DNA from 2 places in the Paenibacillus sp. FSL R7-0345 genome. Region 1 is predicted to be linked to the other one. Evidence: riboswitches for the same ligand, from Rfam matches in the RefSeq annotation. Region 1 holds a riboswitch; the other holds the start of a gene.

Region 1 (5,604 bases):
CCACGGCCGGATGCTCCAGCAGATAATGGGCAAGGGCCAGCGCATTGCTCTCATGACGTTCCATGCGCAGAGCCAGCGTCTTCATGCCCTTCATCAGCTGGTAGCTGTCATTAGGTGCAAGCACGGCTCCAAGGGAGTTATGCAGAACGGCCATTTCAGCAGACAGCTCAGCACCTTTGGTTATGATCAGGCCGGCAAGCACATCATTGTGGCCGCCCAGGTATTTAGTCGCGCTGTGCACAATGATATCCGCTCCCAGCTCCAGCGGGCGCTGGAAGAACGGGGTAAGCAGCGTATTGTCTACAATCGTCAGCAGCCCGTGATGGCCTGCCCATGTACACACTGCCTGGATGTCAGTAATCATCATCAGCGGATTGGTCGGCGTCTCGATGAACACTGCCTTTGTCTCCGGACGGCGGGCTGCTTCCAGTCCGTCAAGGTCATTGGTATCCACATAGGAGGCTGTAATACCGTACTTGGACAAAATCCGTTCCAGCAGACGGTAGGTCCCGCCATAAAGGTCAAGGGAAACGACCAGGTGATCCCCCTGTCCGAATAAGGCAAACACCGTGGTCAGTGCAGCCATGCCGGAGCTGCAGGCAAAGCCGGCATCACCGGACTCCAGCTCAGCCGCAGCCGTTTCCAGCACGGACCGGGTCGGGTTTTTGGTACGGATATAGTCAAAGCCGGTGCTTTGTCCAAGTCTCGGGTGGCGGAATGCCGTTGCATTATAAATCGGGTAATTAACTGCTCCGGTAGCGGGATCTTCCTGTGAGCCTATTTGCGCAAGTCTGCTTTCAATCCTCAGTTTCTCGTCCATCGGTGAGCCTCCTAAATGTGGTGGTGAAAATTGGTTTGCTTCTATTTATTAAATGATAGGGCCAATGTCGTAGGGTGTCTCCTGGTATACATAGTAATTGAGCCAATTGGCAAACAATAAGTTGGCATGGGCCCGCCATATCGCCGGCGGTGTCCGCTGCGGGTCATCCTTAGGGTAATAGTGCTTAGGCAGCGCAACTTCCATACCCTTGGCGACGTCACGGTCATACTCCCATTTTAACGAGAACGGATCATATTCGGAATGCCCGGTTACAAAAATCTGCTTGCCGTCATGGGTCGCCACAAGATATACTCCGGCTTCCTCCGATTCAGCCAGAATCTGCAGCTCCGGATTAGCTTCAATATCCTCACGCGATACATCGGTGTGGCGGGAATGCGGAACATGGAACACTTCGTCAAAGCCGCGCAGCAGCTTAACATTATTATGGCTCACCGTGTGCGAGAACACTCCAAAGCATTTTTCGTCAAGACTTACCTTGCGCACTCCGAAGTGGTGGTACAGGCCAGCTTGGGCCGCCCAACAGATGTGCATAGTCGATGTAACGTTATGTTTGCTCCATTCAAAAATCTGCTGCAGCTCTTCCCAGTAATTCACATCCTCGAACTCAAGCTGCTCTACCGGAGCTCCGGTTACAATCAGGCCGTCAAAGCGGCGGTGGCTGATTTCATCAAAGGTTGTATAGAAGCTCTTCAAATGCTCCGCAGAAGTATTCTTGGAGGTATGGGAGCTGGGATGAAGCAGGACTACATCGACCTGGAGCGGAGAGTTACCGATCAGGCGCAGCAGCTGCGTTTCGGTCGTTTCCTTGGTAGGCATCAAATTCAGGATGGCGATCCGCAGCGGACGGATATCCTGGTGAAAAGCCTGGCTTTCATCCATTACAAAGATATTTTCTCCGGATAATACTTCTTTGGCCGGTAAACTGTCAGGGATTTTGATTGGCATTGCTGTGTCCACTCCTTATTCGAATTAGTACCTGAGTTTGAACTGAATTCTATGCAAAAATGACCTTTCCCGCACGCGAGAAAGGTCATATAGGTTCAGTCATATGCGCCTCTCTCATCTGCCAGAGCCAGTGCCGGGCTGCATGCCCTGCATAGCTTCCGCAAGAATTAGCACCGTGCGTATACACGCCGGTTGCCGGGTTTCATAGGGCTAGTCCCTCCACCTGCTCTTGATAAGATTAAGCTGTATTCAATTTTTTTCTTAAAATTCACTTTAAATCATGAACCTGCTTTTCGTCAAGTCCATACAATGCTGAAGAGCCCTTAAAATGTAAAGAATTTTGCTTGAAAGAGGCATACCCCGGCGTTATACTAGACAAGTGTTTCAAGGCACAAGTGACGAAGAACAGAGGTGAGAGAAGAATGGAAGGCGACCCGGGTACGCAGTTAAGCGTGCAAAGTGAGCAACCACACAGGATTAGCATCAGCTTGCCGGCGGCGGGAGCACTATTTCTTCATGCTCTCGAAACGTCATTTTGGCCCGTTCATTGATTGTACCGCTGGCCAAGCTGATTTTTTCCGTGTGCTTTAATTAGCATAACCCTGGAGAAGACCGGGGACATAAGGAGTGAATCAGATGAAAATCCGGCTGGTAAACGCAGGGGTTTTTACCCCGATCGATGATATTGAAGCAACACTGACTGCCCCCGCAGAGGGATTCTACTGGATCGACGCTGATGATGAGGATCTGGAGCTGCTCCAGCCCCTGTTCAATCTGCATGATCTGGCGGTAGAGGACTGCCTCAGTGAAGAGGAGCAGCGGCCAAAGATTGAAATTTATGAGAGCCATTATTTTATTGTAGTTAACAGCATCCGGTTTGATGACGAGGAAATTTTCCTCCGGGCACTGAACGTATTCCTGGGCAGACATTACATTATTACTGTCACCAAACAAAAAATTCATGAGCTGCGCGTCCTGAAGCCCATCCTGTGGGAGCAGGAGGTCAGCGAGCCTGACCGCTTCCTCTACCACCTGATCGACATCGTTGTAGACAATTACTTCTCTGTCGGTGACCGGATTGAAGCGCGGATTGAGAAGCTTGAGGAAGATATCCTGATGCATACCAAGAAATCGCATCTGAGCGAGATTATCGGTCTGCGCAGTGAAATTCTGTGGCTGAAGAAGATGCTCGGGCCGCAGAAGGAAGTTATCAACACCCTGAACAAAAAGGACCTGCGACTGATCGATGACCAACTGCAGAAGTATTTCAGCGATATTTATGAAAATGCGGTCAAGATCTCTGAAACCTTTGAGACCTACCGCGACCTCATGGGCAACTTACGCGAAGCTTACCAGTCCAGTATTGCTAACCGTGCCAACGAAATTATGAGAGTATTTACTGCAATAACTACCATATTTATGCCACTTACCGTCATTACCGGTATCTACGGGATGAACTTTGACAATATACCTGAAACCCATTCGCAATACGGCTACTACGGCGTAATTGCTGTGATGGTTACGCTCGGCTGCGGAATGCTGGTGATCTTCCGCAAGAAGGATTGGCTATGAACGATAACGGACGAATACGCTACGGCGAAGGCTACCGCTACTGTAAAGTATGGGGGAACCTTCGCCTTTTGTATTTCTAATAGCTCACAGCTTCGCCGATTGTCTGCAGCTGGCGGTCCCGCCGGAAGCGGATGCGGATCAGCCGCAGGCGTTCATAATAAAGATCCAGCCCCTCTGCCGGGGAGAAGTTATCCCCATACGCCTTGTACAGCGCCGGCTTCAAAAAGGTATCACCCATCAGCTCATAAGCCATCCAGATGCTGTTCTGCTCCTCGGCTGAAACCTCCTTCAGCTCATTCTCGATCAGCTTCTCAACAGAATACCCCTCCTTCTCCAGCTCTTCTACAGCTTCCAGCACTTCACGCCGGCTGATTCCGCCGGTGGCCTGCAATTGCTCCATGCCAAGTCCGTTCTCGATCCCCTGCAGCAGGATACGGCGCAGCCGCAGCCGTTCAAGCTGCTTCTTGTACTTGATTTCCTTCTGCTTGTAAAGCCAGGACGAGAATGCCTCCTCCTCCACTGCCTCATGCACCCAGTTCAGCGGATAGCTGTGCTCGCGCGGAATAGCGGCAGTAATACTGAGCCAGTCGCTGCCATGCTGCGAAACCTTGCCTTCCCCTATTCCCGGTATCTGCAGCAGCTCCGTTTCCGTATGCGGCAGATAGGCGCTGAGCATGCGCAGCAGACGGTTGCTGGCGAGAATATACGGTGCCTTCCGCTCACTGGAGGCTTTACCCCGCCGCCAGGCGCAAAGCTCATCATAAACAGCCTGATTTCCGTGATGTTCACTGTAATACTGCAGCTTCAGCTGCTCCCGGTTACGCCCAGCCAGCGTTTCCTCTTCATGAAAAGCCCCGTCAATCAGCGGACGGTAGCCGTCGCCCATCTTCACTGCCAGTTCATGCCTGTAGACGCACAGCATTTCGGTCCACGAGCCGCCCTCATACCAGATATGCTCGTCAATTTCATGGCTGCCGGAGAAATCCCGCCATCCGATCCGCCAGACCCCCTCCTCCTCGCCGATCCAGAGCTGGGCATAAACCTCCTGATCCGCTCCGGACATTCTCGATAACCGGTTTAAAAATACAATCTGCATAGGAATCCCTACTTTCGTCGTCATACAGCACGCATTCGCATAACGCATAACGCAAAAAAAAGCACCTCCCCCACGAAAATCGTGAAAGAGGTGCTTCCTCGTAAATGCTATACTGTTAGAAACTACAATACCATATATTTCCGTACAGTCAATCTCTTTTTGAATCAGGCTCCGGCAAGCGCCAGTTTAGCAAGTCCGAGTGCTCCCACCAGTCCGGCATTGTCGCCAAGCTGCGGCGGAACAATGTAGCTGCCGATTTCCTGGTTCAGCGCAGGATGCTGGACATAGCCGCCGAGCAGCTCCTGCAGCTTGGACTGAATTAGCGGGAACAGCTGGCTCTGCTTCATAACGCCGCCGCCCATAACGATCTTCTGCGGCGACAGCACCAGCACATAGTTCATCAGTGCATGAGCCAGGTAGTGGGCTTCCATCGCCCAGGCCGGATGATCTGCAGCCAGCTCGCCGGCAGGCTTGCCCCAGCGGCTGCCGATTGCAGGACCCGCCGCCAGGCCTTCGAGGCAATCCCCATGGTACGGGCAGAATCCGCTGTAGGTGTCCTCCGGATGGCGCGGCACCAGAATATGCCCCATTTCCGGATGGGACAGGCCGTGAATCAGCTGACCGCCGATAACCGCACCGGCTCCAATGCCTGTACCTACAGTAATATACAGACAGCTGTCCAGACCCTGGGCAGCTCCCCAGGTAGATTCACCAAGAGCAGCCCCGTTAACATCGGTATCAAAGCGGACCGGCACATCAAACTGCGCCGCAACCGCACCAACCACATTATATCCTCCCCAGTGAGGCTTAGGTGTAGTAGTGATATGGCCGTATGTAGGACTGCCCAATACAGGGTCGATCGGCCCGAATGAGCCGATTCCGATTGCTTCAACCTTTTTATCGGAAAAATAGTCCAGCACCAGTCCCATTGTTTCCTCAGGCGTTGTCGTCGGGAAGCTTACCCGGTCGACTACCGATCCGTCCTCATGTCCGATTCCGCATACAAATTTGGTTCCCCCGGCTTCAATTGCTCCAAGCACTCTCACAGCAGCAGTCTCCCTTCTAAAATAAGCACAAGCCGGCTTCCGGCCCGGTCTGTATATAATCCGGATATAAAAATAAAACGCTCTCTTAAAATAATTATACGTGC
Region 2 (5,604 bases), 3.2 Mb from region 1:
TTCCGGCTTAATCAATTTCGAGGCTGTCCCATGCTTCCTGTTCCTTGATGGCGTCCTCAATGGCCTGCTCCAGTTCCTCCGGGGAATCAGCTTCAACGATCTCGCCGTCAACCATGGCGAAGGGTCTTAAATAGCATTCCCCGCAGTTATTCAGACAGCCATATTCTACAACGTCGTATTCGGGATTCTGTTCCAGCTTGTTCATAAGCGGTCCTGTCCCGTGCCCGATATTACTGGCACAAAATTCAATAATTGGCCTCATGTTGTTCTCCTTATTCTGTGCTAACCATTTTATTTTTTAACTTTTTGTACTATAATAAGTTTACGAAAGGAGTGATTGAGAAATGAGTGAGAATGCACAAAGCACCACCATGTATGATGAGGTTCTGGAAGTACTCGATAAACTTCGTCCGTTCCTGCAGCGCGATGGCGGCGACGTGGAATTGATCGACGTTGAAGACGGCATCGTCAAGCTGAAGCTTATGGGTGCCTGCGGCAGCTGCCCGAGCTCCACGATCACGCTGAAAGCCGGGATCGAACGCGCCCTGATTGAAGAAGTAGAAGGCGTGGAAGAAGTTATGCAAGTATTCTAATCCCGTTCTATACAATCCCGCTTTCCTGAATCAGGGGAGCGGGATTTTTTCTATTATAGAGGATTTCATCCGGTGCCACAACCCGGGGTCTGCCGGTCAAGCACAAAAGAGGCTGTCCGCAAGGTCATTAGATAACCTTGCCGGACAGCCTCTTGTTCATTCAGGAGCCGCGTTAGTCAGCAGCTTAAAATGCAGGGATAATGGCACCTTCATACTTTTCTTCGATGAATGCCTTAGCTTCTGCAGAGTTCAGGGCTGCAGCCAGCTTCTGGATTGCATCGGAATCCTTGTTGTCAGGACGGGCAACCAGCAGGTTGGCGTAAGGAGAATCAGCACCTTCGATGAACAGGGCATCTTTAGTTGGAACCAGGCCGGCATCAAGTGCAAAGTTAGTGTTGATCAGAGCCAGGTCTACTTCATCCAGCTGGCGTGGCAGCATTGCTGCATCCAGTTCGATAATTTCCAGGTTCTTAGGATTTTCAGTGATATCTGCTTTGGTGGAAGTGATGTTAGTGTCATCCTTCAGCGTGATCAGACCGTTCTTAGCCAGCAGGATCAGCGCGCGTCCGCCGTTGGTTGCATCGTTAGGAATAGCTACCTTTGCACCGTCAGCCAGTTCGTCAACCGATTTGATCTTCTTAGAATAAGCGCCGAATGGCTCAACGTGAACTGCAGTTACAGAAACCAGGTCAGTACCGTTTTTTGTGTTCTGGTCATCCAGGTAAGGCTTGTGCTGGAAGAAGTTCGCATCCAGTGCTTTCTCAGCCAGCTGTGTATTAGGCAGGATGTAGTCAGTGAATTCTTTAACTTCCAGCTTGATGCCTTGAGCTTCAAGCAGCGGAGCGATTGCGTTCAGGATTTCGGCATGCGGTACAGGAGATGCGCCAACAACAAGTGTTACTGGCTCAGCAGCAGGTTCAGTTGTCGGTTCAGCGGAAGCGTCCGCTGCCGGTGCGTTGGTTGCTGCAGAGTTCGCAGCGTTATTAGCAGTGTTATTGTTGCCGCAAGCAGCCAGCACCAATACCAAAGTCAAGCTGAAGAACGTAAGTAGTACTTTTTTCATCTGTAAATCCCCCTCAAAAATGTGTTTATGAATAAGGCTATATATGGAAGTACCTTATTTCCGGGTAAAATGCCGGACCAGCCTGTCACCGGCCATTTGCAGCAGCTGAACTAGTATAACCATCAGCACTACAGAGATAATCATGACTTCCTTCTCATAGCGGTAATAACCGTAGCGGATCGCCAGGTCACCAAGACCGCCGCCGCCGATCATCCCCGACATTGCGGTATAGGAGACGAGGGTTACGAGCGTAATCGTTACGCCGGCCAGCAGACCCGGACGGGCTTCCGGCAAAAGCACCCGCATGACAATCTGGCCTGTGGAAGCACCCATACCCTGTGCCGCTTCAATTACCCCGCGGTCTACCTCACGCAGCGAGGTCTCCACCAGTCTTGCAAAAAACGGGGCCGCACCGATAACCAGCGCCGGAATCGTTCCCAGTACGCCAATCGAAGTGCCCATAATCGTCTTGCTCAGCGGAATCAGAGCGACCATCAGAATCAGGAATGGAACAGAGCGCAGAATGTTTACAAGCAACGATAATACCGAGTAAACAACTCTGATAATACTGTTATTTGATCTTCCCCATAAATATAACACAATTCCGAGTGGTAAACCAAGAATAATTGTGAAAATTCCGGAATAAGCCAACATTTTTAATGTGGCACCTGATGCTTCAACCATTTCCTGCCAATTTATATCATTAAAATTGAGACCGCCCATTACGAAATCACCTCCACATCAAGTCCTTGTGCCGCCAGCTCGGTAAGCGTCGCGTCAATCGCGCCAGGCTCCCCTTCAAACCGGACAATCAGCTGGCCATACGGCACATCCTTGATGGTTGAGATCGTCCCCTGGAGAATGGCAAAGCTGACACCTGTTCCATGCACCACATCAGACAGGATAGATTCGTATGTCTTTTGCCCCAGAAAAGTAATCTTGACCGCTTTCGCGTTCCCCCTGTTTCCAGCTTCCAATGCTGCTTTCAGCGGACCGTCCTGCTGGGTTTCACTGCGGATAAAGTCTTTAGTCACTTCATGCTTGGGCTTAAGGAACACCTCAGCCACTTCACCCTGCTCTACAATCCCGCCGCCGTGAATAACAGCCACCCGGTCGCAGATGCTCTGAATGACATGCATTTCGTGGGTTATCAGCACAATGGTCAGGTGGAATTTCCGGTTAATGTCGAGCAGCAGACGCAGTATGGAATCCGTAGTCTGCGGGTCCAGCGCCGAGGTGGCCTCGTCGCAGAGCAGCACATCAGGGTCACTGGCCAGCGCCCGGGCTACACCGACCCGCTGCTTCTGTCCGCCTGAGAGCTGGGCCGGATATTTGTTAGCATGGTTCTCCAGGCCGACCAGTGCCAGCAGCTCCTTGACCTTCTGGTCAATATCAGTCTTCGCTGTTCCTGCCAGGCGCAGCGGAAAAGCGATATTATCATACACCGTTGCTGAAGACAGCAGGTTGAAATGCTGAAAAATCATTCCGATTTTGCGCCGTTTCTCCTGAAGCTGCCCTTTGCCGAGCCGGGTCAGCTCAACACCGTCTACCCAAACTTCGCCTGTAGTCGGACGTTCGAGCAGGTTGATGCAGCGGATCAGCGTGCTTTTACCAGCGCCGGAGTGGCCGATTACACCGAAAATCTCACCTTTTTTAATGGACAGATTCAAGTTCGAGAGCGCTGTGGCAGCCTTGCTGCCTTTGCCGTACACTTTGGTCAACCCTTTCAGCTCTATCAATTTCCGTCGTTCCCCCTTTATTCTGTACCCCGATATTCAAAAAAGACCCCTTTCGATCATTGCGGATCGCAAGAGGCCCTGTGCGTATATTTACAATGCCTTCTCATCTGCCAACGCCCGAAACTGTGCCGCATTGTAGGAATTAGCACCATGACATTTATAAGCAGCATATTTAAGAACATACTGTATACAAATCGGTTGCCGGGCTTCATCGGGCCTATCCCTCCGCCGCTCTCGATAAGAAAAATATGGAGTTACATGTCGCAGAATGTAAGAATATAATGCAAGCCTAAGTATAGTAAGTTTCCGCTTTTTTGTCAAAGGGAGATTTTGTCGCTTTAACGTGACTCTGTCCCGGCGTGTTTTTGAGCCATAGTCTTGTTCTTATGCCATTGTTCATTGCTGTAACGAAAGGCTGCACATAAGGATTTACAGACCATTTCCACCCCTTGTTTCAAGTCCTCCAGATGGCTGTCGAGATCCTCCAGTCTGATTTTGTCATGCAGCCCCTGGTGCCTCTGCCACAGATCATCCTGCATTTCAGCATTCATATAATGAATTTCCGCGTTGCGGCGCTTGCGCAGATTCTGCAGCGGCTCCCGGTAGGAGTCCTTGATCCCCTCCAGCTCATCAGAAAGCGGAATATGCTCCTTCAGCAGCTGGAACTGCCGCAGCACCGTGAAATAGGAGAAATGTGCATTATTCTGGCTTGTATTCAGATTGTACAGGCTGTTCAGGACGGTTCCCAGCTTGTCGAGCAGCGAGAAGACACGGATAAACCCGTTTTTGTAAAAATAGACGTAACGCGCATAATCCCCCTGCTCCTGAACAGACATATCATCCATGTAACCGGCGACAACCCGTTTCCGGTAAAAGCCGGCGGCAAAGCAGCTTTGCTCCAGCTCATCCAGCGAGGAGATCAGACCGCGCGTCCAGATCTCCAGCTTGCGGAATTCGTGGTCATGATCCTCATGGGCATTCATCTCCTTGCGGAGCATGGACGCCACCTCTGCCATGTTATCCATCGCTTCGGCCAATACGCCGCTGTTACGGCGCGGAGGCTCCCCCAGTAAGATCCGCAGCATGACTTGTCCCCCTTAAAATAACAAGAATATAATTTCAGACTTAATGAAACAGTAAATGAATGTTACTGCTGAAAATAATGCTTCCAGTTACGGTCAACCAGATCCAGGGTGCTGCTGCATGGTATTTGTTCCGGCTCATATCCCGGTTTCATGCGTGCATCAATTACAATCGGCAGCTGGTAGCTGATTCTGTGCTGTCTGATTTCAGATGACGCATAAATGTCATCGGCCGGATTAAACCGGGTAAATATGGTCCATAAAAAGGAGCTTTGGGTACGCACTGCATCAGCCGCCTTATCCGTCACAATGACCAGCGGCCAGGCCGTTTGCTGTGCACGGAGTGCAGCGTTCAGCCGGACGGGCAGCTCCGGGTCTTCTTCATAGGATGCACCGGAAACGGCTAAGCATCCCCCGCAGTAAGGAATAACCTCAGAAATTCCTGGCAGCGTTCCCTCTGTATAGGTGTGCGGAAGCTTACGTATGGCACGTCCTGTGCCCATCAGCACTGCCTGGCTGCCGGGACCCGGCTCCTCCCCGTTCCGGGCTGAACTTCCAAAGATATACAGGCCGTCAGCCGGATCGAAGCGTTCCAGCACATTTTCCAGCAGTACAGGCAAATCGGAAAAAGCAGCCGGCTCGCTTGTAAGCAGCAGCAGCCGGCTCCCCGATAGCTGGCGCTCGCTTAATATGCGGAAGGCTGTACCCAGCACCTCCTGATGGGAGCTGTCCCCCACAATCGCTGCAGCGAGACCGTTCGGGCCGGATTCGGAATAAGTCCAGAAGGCATTCACTGAAGGGATCGCAAGTTGGTGTACCGGGGAAAGAAGCTGCTGGAGATAATCGACCAGATAGAAATTGTCTTCCTGCGGAGAAACGGCAATGGTCGCAGGATAAACCGCGTCTTTGCGGTGCCAGATCCGCTGGATATGCATAACCGGAGCCTGGTGCGGAGCGGACTTAGGCGGTACCAGGCCGCGCAGGGCAAACTCCGCCTCAGCCGGAATGGAGTGGCCGCCCAGCGGGTCCTTGACCATCGGCAATCTGTTTCCAAGCACCAGTGAAGCCAGCACCAGATCCGGCAGCCAGACCGTGCGGGATGCACTGGCCGCCGCCAGCAGCGCAGG

Evidence for each region. Region 1 has a riboswitch for S-adenosylmethionine ahead of metA (homoserine O-succinyltransferase). Riboswitches for the same ligand answer to the same signal wherever they lie in the genome.
Region 2: it holds a riboswitch for S-adenosylmethionine, as region 1 does, so the genes downstream of both, NST84_RS25290 (methionine ABC transporter ATP-binding protein) here and metA (homoserine O-succinyltransferase) in region 1, are expected to answer to the same signal.

What each region holds. Positions count from the first base shown of each region.
Region 1 is NZ_CP152002.1:2,057,574-2,063,177, reverse strand. Features, by position in the region: gene NST84_RS08610 (PLP-dependent transferase) at 1-820, opposite strand, end outside; gene metA (homoserine O-succinyltransferase) at 869-1,786, opposite strand; SAM riboswitch class I at 1,898-2,025, opposite strand; gene corA (magnesium/cobalt transporter CorA) at 2,423-3,358, shown strand; gene NST84_RS08595 (HRDC domain-containing protein) at 3,435-4,454, opposite strand; gene NST84_RS08590 (ROK family protein) at 4,619-5,500, opposite strand.
Region 2 is NZ_CP152002.1:5,855,917-5,861,520, forward strand. Features, by position in the region: gene NST84_RS25270 (YuzB family protein) at 8-262, opposite strand; gene NST84_RS25275 (NifU family protein) at 345-593, shown strand; gene NST84_RS25280 (MetQ/NlpA family ABC transporter substrate-binding protein) at 778-1,656, opposite strand; gene NST84_RS25285 (methionine ABC transporter permease) at 1,711-2,379, opposite strand; gene NST84_RS25290 (methionine ABC transporter ATP-binding protein) at 2,379-3,395, opposite strand; SAM riboswitch class I at 3,496-3,639, opposite strand; gene NST84_RS25295 (Cthe_2314 family HEPN domain-containing protein) at 3,734-4,480, opposite strand; gene NST84_RS25300 (UbiD family decarboxylase) at 4,543-5,604, opposite strand, start outside.